Regions from separate parts of the Brenneria izadpanahii genome, predicted to be linked through region 2. Evidence: riboswitches for the same ligand, from Rfam matches in the RefSeq annotation. Region 2 holds a riboswitch; each other region holds the start of a gene.

Region 1 (4,164 bases), 1.1 Mb from region 2:
CATATAGGTGGCTAATGTCCAGGGGCTACCGGAAAAACCGATCAGCGGCACCGCGCCGGCAAGATTCTTACGGATGGTGCGCACCGCATTCATCACATACGCCAACTCTTGTTCCGGATCGGGAACCGGCAGGTTAACGACATCGGCGTGACTGGCGATCGGGGTCTGAAAGCGCGGACCTTCGCCCGCTTCAAAATAGAGCCCCAGCCCCATCGCATCGGGAATGGTCAGAATATCTGAAAACAGGATCGCCGCATCAAGATCGTAACGCCGCAAAGGCTGTAGCGTGACTTCGCAAGCCAGCTCCGCATTTTTGCATAGCGACATGAAATCCCCGGCCTGGGCGCGCGTCGCCTTATATTCCGGCAAATAACGCCCCGCCTGACGCATCATCCACACCGGCGTTACATCGACGGGCTGGCGCAGCAAAGCCCGCAGGTAGCGATCGTTTTTCAGATCAGTCATCTATTTTTCCTTTAGTCGTCATCCCGGCGCATAGTTGCGCCGCCGATTGTAACACGTTCGTTACCATCCTCATGATAAGCGCGACACAGCGCCACCGTGTCCTCAATCAACCGGCGGGCCACCGTGCCCGGCGGCGGCAACAGCGGAAGGCGGTCATAGCGGAACCAGCCTGCATCACGCAATTCCGAAGGATCGTGTTGAACTTCGCCCCCCGCATAGTCGGCCATAAAAGCCATCATCAGGGAGTGCGGGAAAGGCCAGGGTTGAGAACTGATATAACGCAGGTTCTTAATCTGAATACGGCTCTCTTCCATCACTTCGCGGGCCACCGTCTGTTCCAGCGTCTCGCCCACCTCGACGAAACCGGCCAGCACCGTATACATATTTCCACGGTGACGATTATGCTGCGCCAGTAAAATTTCATCCCCCCGGCGGATCGCCACGATAATGCACGGCGCAATCTGCGGGTAATAACGCTCCTTGCAGTGCTGGCACAGGCAGGCCAGTTCGGTTTTACTGCGTACCATTTCATGGCCGCAGTAGCCGCAAAACTTATGGGCGCGATAAAACTCCGCCAGTTGCACGCCCCGTCCGGCCATTTGAAAAAGCCCGGCGTCCTGATCGATAAGTTGGCGCACAGAGCCCATGCCGACGTCCCGGTTCTTACAAACCAGCCATACAGTTTGCCCCTGCCATTCGCCGATCCGGCGTGCGATCTCCCCTTGCAGCGACCAATTTTCCGCCGTTCCCTGCGGTAATTCTCCCTGAGGAAGCCATATTTGATTCGAGTGACTGACGACCCACCATCCTGTTTCGTCACCTTTTAACGTTTGTTCCATATCGTTCTATTGCCCCACTATCACTTAACTGGCTCTTTACCATTTAGAATGATTTAGATAACTTGATAAATAACGGCTAATTTTTACCATTCATGGAGCCAATAATGCTAAACCAGTTACAAAGCCTGACTGAACTTGTCGGTGGCAATAATGCGTTAATCGACCAGTGGCTACAAGCGCGTAAACAGCTCCTGATTACTTACTACCATCTGATTGGCATCAAGCCCAACAAAGACACATACACACGCCTTGATGAAAAGGCGCTGGACGACTTCCACCAGAATCTGGTCGATTATCTTTCAACCGGTCACTTTCATGCGTATGAAAGGATATTGCAGGAAGCCGCGTCCCTAAGCGAACAAAAGCTGTCGCAGTCTGCAAAGCTTGATTGCGCTTTACAAGACAATACGCAACAGATCATGGACTTCTATGATCGCCATCTGGCGGCGTCGGTCGATCATGACAACTGTATGGCATTCCAGCAAGCGCTCTCCAACGTTGGAGAAGCGCTGGAAGAACGCTTTACGCTGGAAGATAGAATGATCCGGCTGGTTTGCGATAATCCATAACGAGATCAATCATAAACCTATCATCCTCCTGCTGAAAGTCTCGGTCTGATGAGTAAAACGCCGCGTTTCCTCGCAGACCAGACAAGCAGTCTTTGACATGTCCCGGTTGTCGTCCTACAGTGTCATTGTTGTAATCAGCCCGCTAATAGTGGGGCTATCTTGTCGGAGTGCCTAGCGAGTTTCCCTTTCCCGGTTTTTAACCGGCAATGGAAACACACAGGCTGAGACCGTTAATTCGGGATCCGCGGAACCTGATCGGGTTAAGACCCGCGAAGGGAACAAGAGTAATGTGTCCGGTTCAAACGCAATTATTCAGCAGCGTGTTTATTCTCCGGCATTCAAATCGGTTATTACTCCCTCCGAACTCCAGACAAGCAATTTTCCCTTTACTCATTACAGGAACTTGCTATGTCTACAGAAAAACCACGTCCCCATTCGCCAAAAACCAGCCGCCGCCAGCAGCGCGCCGCCGCCCAGCAATTTATTGATACGTTGCAGGGCATGGCATTTCCCAATTCCCGGCGTATTTACCTCTCCGGTTCACGTGAGGATATCCGCGTCCCAATGCGCGAGATCCAGCTTAGCCCGACGCTGATCGGCGGCAATAAAGATAACCCGCAGTACGTCGCCAATGAATCCATTCCCGTTTATGACACCGCCGGCCCATACGGCGACCCGGCTTTACATCCCAATGTGCATGTCGGCTTAAACCGGCTGCGAACAAGTTGGATTGCCGAGCGCGGCGATACGGAAACCCTGCCCGGCGCCAGTTCCGACTTTACCCAACGGCGGCTGGCGGATGCCGGTCTTGACCATCTTCGTTTCGAACACTTACCCCGCCCGCTCCGCGCCAAAGCGGGAAAATGCGTGACCCAACTGCACTATGCCCGTCAGGGCGTCATCACTCCGGAAATGGAATTCATCGCGATACGCGAAAACATGGGGCGCGAACGCATTCGCGGCGAGGTGCTGCGTCAGCAGCATCCCGGCCAGAGCTTCGGCGCCAATTTACCGGAGAACATCACCCCCGAGTTTGTACGCCAGGAGGTGGCGGCCGGCCGCGCCATCATTCCGTCCAACATTAACCACCCGGAATCCGAACCGATGATCATCGGCCGTAACTTTCTGGTGAAAGTGAACGCCAACATCGGCAATTCCGCCGTGACCTCCTCCATCGAAGAAGAGGTCGAAAAGCTGGTGTGGTCCACCCGCTGGGGAGCGGATACCGTAATGGATCTCTCCACCGGGCGTTATATTCATGAAACCCGCGAGTGGATTCTGCGCAACAGCCCGGTGCCGATTGGCACCGTACCTATCTATCAGGCGCTGGAAAAAGTTAACGGCGTGGCGGAAAACCTAAATTGGGAAATGTTCCGCGATACTTTGCTGGAGCAGGCGGAACAAGGCGTTGATTACTTCACCATCCACGCCGGCGTGCTGCTGCGCTACGTCCCCATGACCGCTAAACGGCTGACCGGCATCGTCTCCCGTGGCGGCTCAATCATGGCGAAATGGTGCCTGTCGCACCACAAAGAGAGCTTCCTGTATGAGCATTTCCGCGATATCTGCGAAATTTGCGCAGCCTATGACGTTGCCCTGTCGCTGGGGGATGGGCTGCGTCCCGGCTCTATTCAGGACGCCAACGATGAAGCGCAGTTTGCCGAATTGTATACGCTGGGCGAACTGACCAAAATTGCCTGGGAATACGATGTACAGGTGATGATCGAAGGCCCCGGCCATGTGCCGATGCAGATGATCCGCCGCAACATGACCGAAGAGCTGGAGCACTGCCATGAGGCGCCGTTTTATACGCTGGGGCCGCTGACCACCGATATCGCTCCCGGTTACGACCATTTCACCTCAGGCATCGGCGCGGCGATGATCGGCTGGTTCGGCTGCGCCATGCTCTGTTACGTCACGCCTAAAGAGCACCTCGGACTGCCTGACAAAGAAGACGTTAAGCAGGGGCTGATTACCTACAAAATCGCCGCCCATGCCGCCGATCTGGCTAAAGGCCACCCCGGCGCGCAAATCCGCGATAACGCCATGTCCAAAGCGCGCTTCGAGTTCCGCTGGGAAGATCAGTTCAATCTGTCGCTCGATCCCGAAACCGCCCGCGCCTATCACGATGCCACGCTGCCGCAGGAGTCCGGCAAGGTTGCCCACTTCTGCTCCATGTGCGGACCGAAGTTCTGTTCGATGAAAATTTCGCAAGAGGTTCGTGATTACGCGGCGAAGCAGGAAGCCGAAGCCAAACCGATCGAAGTAGGCATGGCGCAAATGTCGGAAGC
Region 2 (4,164 bases):
AGCCGCTGGCTCAGCAGCACCAGCCCAAGACAGCACGTCATCTGAATCAGCGCCAGCAACGCGGCGCGCGACGGGTCGTAATCAAAGCTCAGCGCCTGGTAGATCGCCAGTTCGATGGTGGTCGCCCGCGGTCCGCCGCCCAGCGATAGCACGGTGGCAAAGCTGGCGAAACAGAGCATGAAAATAAGCGCGGCGACCGGCGGGATCTGCCTGCGCAGCCAGGGCCATTCGACAATACGAAAATGCTGCCAGCCGTTCATCCCCAGTTGGGCCGCCAACTGACGCTGTTCGGTGGCGATGTTTTCCAGCGATTGCAGCAGCAGGCGGGTCGCCAGCGGCAGGTTGAAAAAAATATGCGCCAGCAGAATGCCCTGCAGCCCATAGGGTGAAAAATGGTATGGCAGGCCAAAGATCCCCAGCAGATGCGCCAGCCATCCCTGACGGCCATATATGCTCAACAGGCCGAAAACCGCCACCAGAACCGGCAGCACCAGCGTCATGGCGCATAAGCGCAATAGCAGGCGATGACCGGGAAAGCGTCTGCGGTAAAGCGCCCTGGCAAGGAAAATCGCCGGCATGGTGGACAGCAGGGCGGACAAAAACGCCTGCCAGAAAGTAAAACGGATAACATGCCACAGATAGCCGTCATGCCAGAGCATTCGCCACTGGTTCTCCGGCGCCTGTAGCCACAATGCGCCGAAGGCCAGCGCAGCTACCGCGATCAACAGTAGGGTGGCCAGCAATCCCGGCCACAAACTTCCGGCGCTTAACGGCTGACGGCTTGTTGCCATGCCTGGATCCAGTTATTTCTCTGTTCCGCAACCTGCTGCGCGCTGTATTGCAAGGTTTTCTCAGGAAGGGCGAGACTGGCGAATCCGGCCGGCAGATCGGTTTTGATCGCCGGATACATCCAGTTGGTGGTCGGGATCGCCTGTTGGAAGGCGGGCGTCAGGATGAACTGCATAAAGCGTTGCGCCAGCGCCGGATTTTTGCTGGTCGCCAACTGCCCGGCGACTTCGATTTGCAGATAATGTCCTTCGCTAAAGTTTGCCGCGGCGTAGTTGTCTTTCTTCTCTTCAATGATGTGGTATGCCGGAGATGTGGTGTAGCTGAGCACCAGATCGGCCTCGCCTTTCAGGAATAATCCATAGGCTTCGCTCCAGCCTTTGGTCACGGTAACCGTTTTTTTAGCCAGTTTTTGCCATGCCTGCGGAGCCTGGTCGCCATATACTTTCTGCATCCATAGCAGCAGCCCTAATCCCGGCGTGCTGGTGCGCGGATCCTGATAAATTATTTTCCACGGCTCCGTACTGTCGACCAGTTCATGCAGGCTTTTGGGCGGATTTTTCAGGCGGTTTTTGTCATAGACGAATGCGAAGTAGCCATAGTCATAGGGAACGAACGTCGTATTGTCCCAGCCGCCGGGGACATCAACGACGGCTTTGGCATCCAGATTGTGTTTGGCGAATAATCCGGTCTGTTCCGCCGCCTGCAACAGGTTGTTATCCAACCCCAGAATGATATCCGCTTTGCTGTTCTTCCCTTCCATTCGCAGACGGTTCAGCAGCGAGGCGCCGTCTTCCAGGGCGACAAAATTCAGCTCGCAGCCGCACTCTTTTTCAAACGCCGTTTTAATAACCGGCCCAGGCCCCCATTCGGAAGCGAAAGAATCATAGGTGTAAACCGTAAGCGCCGGTTTGGCGAATGAGGAAGCCGACACCAGCAACAGGCAGGGAAGGATTTTTTGCAGGATTGACGCTGAACGTTTGAATAACGGTTGTTTGAGTAATGTGATATTTAACACTTTGCACTCCTGTCATCATAGGGTGGCAAAGGTCTTTGAGTCAGCGATAAACACTCCCAAATCCCTTCGCCGGTATTAACCGGATCAGGTTCGACGGGTATTTTCTCAGCGAAAAACGTGTCGCGTAGGCGTTAAACGTTTTCCGCACCCCGTTGAGAACGCCCCTATTGTAAAGACTTATGGCAGGCGGCGAAAGTGAGACGCTTAGTTTTCCGGCGGCGCGAACCAGGCGGACTTAAAGTCAAACCACCCCAGGGTGTTCATACGGATGCCTCGCATACTGCGTTGCCCCTGAAGTTGCAGCCAGTTGTGAAACAGCGGATGTAACTGACAACTGCCGATAAGTTTTTCACTCCATTCCGCTATCGGCAGCGCTTTGCTGCGCCACAGGCCGGCGTCCTCATGCAGATCTTCATTAAGGCAATGCTGGATCAGCGGTTGCTCGTAAAATATGGCGAACAGCGAGAACTCCAGCGGCAGGTAGCAGTTGTTGCTGCACAGCCAGATATCGCTTTCCGCTTCGCCCCGATACCACTCTTCGTAACTGACCCTCTGTAACTCGAGCTGCACGCCTTGTTCCGCCAGCACCTTTTTCATAAGGTCGCCAATTACCTGATATTCAGGGTGTTCCCGGTAGAGCGTCAGGGTAATGCGCCGCAGATCCTGGGGCTTCTCCTGGGCGTCGACATGGCCGCGGTGATGCCAGCGCGGGAGCAGGCCGTAGGCTGGCGACCAGTCGCGCTGATGCGAAACATCCGTATGACGGAGCAGGGCGATCGGATTGAATATCTGGCACAGCCAGCGGCGCACCTCCAGCCGGCTAGCCTGCGCCGAGCGGGTGTCAAACAGCAGGAAATAGCAGCCTTCCTCCATGCGGCTTTCCAACTGGTTATGAGATGAATCATCCGATTCCAGATGCAAGGAGCAGGGATACATCTCGGTTGCGTCGGGAATAACCCAGATGTTGACCTCGTCAATCAGCGCCCGATAGCCGAAATAGTCATCGAACGCTTTGATTTTTAATTGATTATCGTTGTTGCGCGTTACCGCGTAAGGACCGGTTCCGATAGGCTGCCTGGCGAAATCGGGCAGGGTTCGCCACTCCTCAGGCAGAATCATCGCCGGAACGCTGCCGAGCAGCCAGGGCAACCAGTCGTCGGGGCTGCTCAGGCGGACATCAATCACAAACGGCATAGGGGAAGTCACCTTCTCAATATGCGAAAACAGCGGGAATTCGGTGAGCCGGGTAAGCGAGGTGATGACATCCGCCATAGTGAGTTCCCGTCCGTGGTGAAAACGAATGGAAGGGCGCAGATAAAACCGCCAGTGCAGCGGCGACAACATTTGCCAGTGATGGGCTAAATCGGGTTTTAGTTCCCCGTTTTCCTCATTTATGTTGGTCAGCGCGCTGAATATCTGGCGGGCAATATGCATTTCCGAACGGCGCAGCGCCGAGCCCGGCAGCAGATTGCGCAGCGGGCGATAATAAAGAATACGCAGGATATGTTTGCCCTGACGAAAGCTGCGGCCAAGATGCGAAAGCAGCATCTGCCGTACGGTTTCCTTATCGCCCACCAGTTGTACCAGTTGGTCGATGCGGTCCTGCTCCAGCAGATCTTCGGCCCGCTGCTGCTGCAGCGCCAGCCCGGTGTAAATAAAGGTCAGTTGTGAGCGCTTACTCCGACCGGCCTCCGCCTGCCAGATAAGCCACCCTTGTTTTTGCATGGCGCCGAGCAGCGAGCGGATATGGCGGCGAGAACAGCTTAATACCCCAGCCAGCTCTTGCAGCGTCGTTTCGGTGGTCTGCCCTTGATAGCGCTGCCACAGGCGAATGAACTGTTGTTGCAGACGAGATGAAGACATAAAAGAGGAACTCCCGGCGCTAAAGTCATCAATTTATCTTTCCTTATATTACGTTGATACTTTCATTCAATGAAAGCGGGGAGGTGGATTATGAAAGTTTCATCATTGTATCGGTTCTATCAGACCTATCTTTCTACGACCAAAGCCAAATGGTTGCGCGGCGTGTCCGCGCGGCAGCGAATCGAACTATTGCAGCAGGCTACGCAGTGGCAAATAGAAGATATGTCGGAAGAAGAGTACCGCCACTGGATATAACACCAGGTTCCGGGTAGACAAACATTCTGAGTAATGGTGCTATTTCACCAGCCAGCGAAACTTTCCGCTGGCTTTTTTTTCGCCTCAGGCTTCGTCCGTTCAGGTTATGGCCTTTCTTACCACCGCCGACACCCATTCCGACACCACGACGGTCAGCAGAATCACCAGAAATATTATCGTGATTTGCGGCCATGCCAGCATATTGAGCGAAGATTGAAGGTTAAGGCCAAGGCCGCCGGCTC
Region 3 (4,164 bases), 670 kb from region 2:
ACGACAGATGCGGCAGGGTTTTCAGCGCCGCGACGATATCAGGCAACAGATAGGGATGAGAACCGCGTATTTCGAGGGTTAACCCGGCGCGCAGCTTTTCCAGCGCGTCGTCGGCGGAAGTCAGTTCATGATCGGAAGTGACGCCCGCCGCCAGATAAGCCTGTAAATCTGCGCCGTGCAGACCGCGCGCATGGCCTTCAATCAGTTTACCGCTGGCAAGGCCGGCATGAAGAATTTCCATCATGCGTTCGCTGCCGTGTAGTACGCCGTGCATGTCCATCACTTCCGCCACGCCGGATACCTCAGGCCAGCCGAGCATGACCGCCATCTCTTCGCCGGCGAAGTCGGCGCCGGACATCTCCAGTCCGGGCGTGGAGGGCACGCTCGACGGCGCGGCGACCATCACCTGCAGCGGCAGGCCGCGGCTGGCGGCAACGGCATAGCGCACCCCTTCAACGCCCAGTACATTGGCCAGTTCATGCGGATCCCAAAACACCGCGGTGGTGCCTTGCGCCAGTACGATCTCGGCGTAGCGCGCCGGCGGCAGGTGCGAACTTTCAAGATGTACGTGGGTGTCCATCAAGCCGGGCGAGAGATACGCCTTCGCAAGATCGTGAATTTCCCCGGCGTCAGTGCGGCTGCCGCGCGGATGAACGCTGGCGATCAGTTCCCCGACAATCCCGACGTCCGCATCGCGGATCTCCCCGGTCGCCATATCGACAACCCTGGCCTGGGTCAGCAACAGATCGAAGGGGCATTCTCCCCTGGCGGCCAGTACCGCGCGTCGGCGCGTGTCTGCTGTAACGCTCATGAATAAATACTATCCGGCAAACAAATAATGACGATACTCTAGGCACGTAGCAAACGTTTGCCTAGCTGAATAAATTTATCGCCTGATAAGAAAGGGTTATCCTGAAGCAAATATCGACAGCGAACAGAACCATGACAGAACCCTGGCTGCGCCTGCCCGCGCTTTCTTTAAAACAGTTGCAGTATTTTGTGACGCTGGCGCAACTGCGTCACTTTACCGAAACCGCCAACCGTCTCGCCATCAGCCAGCCGGCGTTAAGCAGCGCGCTGCGGCAAATAGAAACGGTGCTTGGGGGCAAGCTGGTTAACCGCACGGCTTCATCCGTGACCCTGACGGAGCTTGGCGCGGCTATTCTGCCGCATGCGGAAAGGGTGCTCAGCGTCGCGCAGCGGTCATTTCAGGATATGCGGCGGATTGTCGAGGCCGGGGGCGACGGCACCGTGCGTATCGGTCTGGTTCCTTCCGTTAGCTCTCTGCTGTTTCCTGATATCCCGGCGAAGCTGGCGCAGCAGTTTCCGCGCCTGAAAGTGGAATTTCACGATCAAACCAATGACTCGCTTACCGCCCAATTGCTGAAAGGACAAATCGATTTTGGTATCGGCGCATTGGATAGCGCCGTTCCGCCGGAGTTAAAGGTGTTTTCCCTGCAGGAAGATCCCTTTGTCGCCGTCCTGCACCGCGATGACGTTCTGGCGCAGTCGGCGCATTTGCCGTGGAAACTGCTGACGGGACGCGATGTCGTGGTATTTTCCAAAGGCAATATCCAGCGGCTGGTCGCGGCGATGGCGGAGAGCAACCGGCTTACGCTGCGCACCCGCTATCAGGTCGATTACATCGAAACCCTGTATGGACTGGTGCGCTCGAAACTGGCGGTGGCCATCCTGCCGCAACTTTACACCACGCATTTACAGGACGCGGAGCTGACGGTGGTGCAATTACAGCAACCCGCGCTGACGCGAACCGTGGCGTTGATGCGCGGCCCTCAGCCTCTGCCGCATTTGATCGAATCCTGTTTTCAGCTTCTGCTGGCGACGCTGCGTCCAGGGGGAAATCAGCGTCCCGGCGTTTGATCGAACGCCGTTACTCCAGCCCTGCATTTACAACTCATTAGACGGGCAGTATTCTGTCTGAGGCGAGGCCGTATGCCTGCTGTAAAATCTGATGATTTTTCAACGACTCGGGGTGCCCTTCTTTGTGAAGGCTGAGAAATACCCGTTGACCTGAACTGGATAATGCCAGCGTAGGGAAGTCCCGGTATGCCAACCAACCGGTTACCGCCTTCTTAAACGCCGGTTGGGGGAATGATGAACACTCGACCTGTCGATTTACCGGCCGCCCATGCGGCGGCGTCGTTAACGCAATTCCATGCGTTGTCTCCTTTAGTGCACTGTCTGACCAACGATGTGGTGCAATCATTTACCGCTAACGTTTTACTGGCGCTCAATGCTTCGCCCGCGATGGTGGTGGATCCCGCCGAAGCCGCGCAGTTCAGCGCATTGGCCGATGCGCTGCTGATTAATGTCGGAACGCTGGAGCGCCATCGCGCCGACGCCATGCTGGCGGCGGTTAACGGCGCCAATCGCTCCGGTACGCCCTGGGTGCTCGATCCGGTTGCGGTCGGCGGGCTGACGTTTCGTACCGAATTCGCCCGTGAACTGCTGCAATTAAATCCGGCGGCCATTCGGGGAAACGCTTCCGAAATCATGGCGTTGTCCGGGCTGAGCGCGCAGGGGCGCGGCGTCGACAGCGCCAACGACTCGTTTACCGCGCTGCCCGCCGCGCGCGAATTGGCTCATCGTCTCTCTACGGTGGTCGCGGTGACGGGCGAAGTGGACTACGTAACGGACGGTTCCCGCGACTGGGCGATCAGCGGCGGGGATAAAATCATGACCCGCGTGGTGGGCACCGGTTGCGCGTTATCCGCGGTGGTCGCCGCTTTCTGCGCGCTGGAGGGCGACCGTTTGCAACATGTGGCGACGGCCTGTCGCGTTATGGCGCGGGCGGGAGAACAGGCCGCCATGCAGTCTCAGGGGCCGGGCGGCTTTATTCCGGCCTTTCTCGATCGGCTGTACTGTCTGCGCGGGGAGGATCTGTTATGAAACAACGTATTAATGCATTAACCATCGCCGGCACCGACCCCAGCGGCGGGGCGGGGATCCAGGCCGATTTAAAAACGTTCTCCGCGCTGGAGGCGTACGGCGCGTCGGTGATCACCGCGCTGGTGGCGCAGAATACCCGCGGCGTGCAGTCTGTTTACCGGATTGAACCGGCGTTCGTGGCGGCCCAGTTGGATTCCGTGCTGAGCGACGTGCGTATCGACAGCGCCAAGATCGGCATGCTGGCGCAGGCGGATATCGTCGACGTGGTGGCGGAGCGTCTGCGTCACTACGCCGTACCTTATGTGGTGCTGGATACGGTCATGCTGGCAAAAAGCGGCGATCCGCTGTTATCGCCCGACGCGGTGGAGTCGATTCGGCGGTTGCTGTTGCCTAATGTCTCCCTGATTACCCCTAACTTACCGGAAGCGGCTGCCCTGCTTGACTGTCCGCCGGCCGGCAATGAGCGGGAGATGCGCGCTCAGGGGCAGGAACTGCTGGGTATGGGCTGTCAGGCGGTATTGATGAAAGGCGGACATTTAAGCGAGGATGAAAGCCCGGACTGGCTGTTCCTTCAGGGACAGGCGCCGCAGCGCTTCACCTCTCCGCGCGTCGATACCCGCCATACGCATGGCACCGGCTGCACGCTCTCCGCGGCGCTGGCGGCCCTGCGGCCGCGTTATGCTGATTGGCCGGCGACGGTCGCGGCGGCGAAAAATTATCTGCAACAGGCGCTTGAGCAGGCCGATACGCTGGAAGTCGGGCAGGGGATTGGCCCGGTGCACCATTTTCATGCCTGGTGGTAAGTTCGGGGGAAGAGCGCGCGGCGTTAACCTGATGCGGCTCACTAGGGGCAACACGGCGGAGAGGTTTTCGCAGGAAGCCGCGCGCCGGGGCCGCTAAAGATAACTCGATCCTTAAGCGCGCGGTATTACGGCGCAAGCCTGAATTTTATCGTACGGGATTGCCCGGCAGCGGCAAAATCCGCCGGCCGGACAATCCCTGACGGATTACGCGATGGTTATACTTTTATCAAGATAGGTATCCTGCACGGCGTTGATCAGCGCCACGCCTTCTTTCATTGATTTTTTGAATGCCTTGCGGCCGAGAATCAGGCCCATGCCGCCGGCGCGCTTATTGATCACCGCGGTACGCACGGATTCCTGTAGATCGTTATTGCCGGCGGCGCCGCCGGAGTTAATGAGCCCGGCGCGGCCCATATAGCAGTTGGCCAACTGGTAACGAACCAGATCGATC

What was found. Region 2 has a riboswitch for thiamine pyrophosphate ahead of thiB (thiamine ABC transporter substrate binding subunit). Riboswitches for the same ligand answer to the same signal wherever they lie in the genome.
Region 1: another riboswitch for thiamine pyrophosphate. It lies ahead of thiC (phosphomethylpyrimidine synthase ThiC); the one in region 2 lies ahead of thiB (thiamine ABC transporter substrate binding subunit).
Region 3: another riboswitch for thiamine pyrophosphate. It lies ahead of thiM (hydroxyethylthiazole kinase); the one in region 2 lies ahead of thiB (thiamine ABC transporter substrate binding subunit).

What each region holds. Positions count from the first base shown of each region.
Region 1 is NZ_CP050854.1:4,982,657-4,986,820, forward strand. It holds gene hemE (uroporphyrinogen decarboxylase) at 1-465, opposite strand, end outside; gene nudC (NAD(+) diphosphatase) at 477-1,304, opposite strand; gene rsd (sigma D regulator) at 1,409-1,873, shown strand; TPP riboswitch at 2,027-2,168, shown strand; gene thiC (phosphomethylpyrimidine synthase ThiC) at 2,282-4,164, shown strand, end outside.
Region 2 is NZ_CP050854.1:781,162-785,325, forward strand. It holds gene thiP (thiamine/thiamine pyrophosphate ABC transporter permease ThiP) at 1-791, opposite strand, end outside; gene thiB (thiamine ABC transporter substrate binding subunit) at 767-1,753, opposite strand; TPP riboswitch at 1,848-1,966, opposite strand; gene sgrR (HTH-type transcriptional regulator SgrR) at 2,009-3,667, opposite strand; gene sgrT (glucose uptake inhibitor SgrT) at 3,758-3,922, shown strand; gene phnE (phosphonate ABC transporter, permease protein PhnE) at 4,022-4,164, opposite strand, start outside.
Region 3 is NZ_CP050854.1:1,455,626-1,459,789, forward strand. It holds gene HC231_RS06500 (adenine deaminase) at 1-811, opposite strand, end outside; gene HC231_RS06505 (LysR family transcriptional regulator) at 943-1,881, shown strand; TPP riboswitch at 1,980-2,075, shown strand; gene thiM (hydroxyethylthiazole kinase) at 2,116-2,910, shown strand; gene thiD (bifunctional hydroxymethylpyrimidine kinase/phosphomethylpyrimidine kinase) at 2,907-3,713, shown strand; gene fbaB (class I fructose-bisphosphate aldolase) at 3,918-4,164, opposite strand, start outside.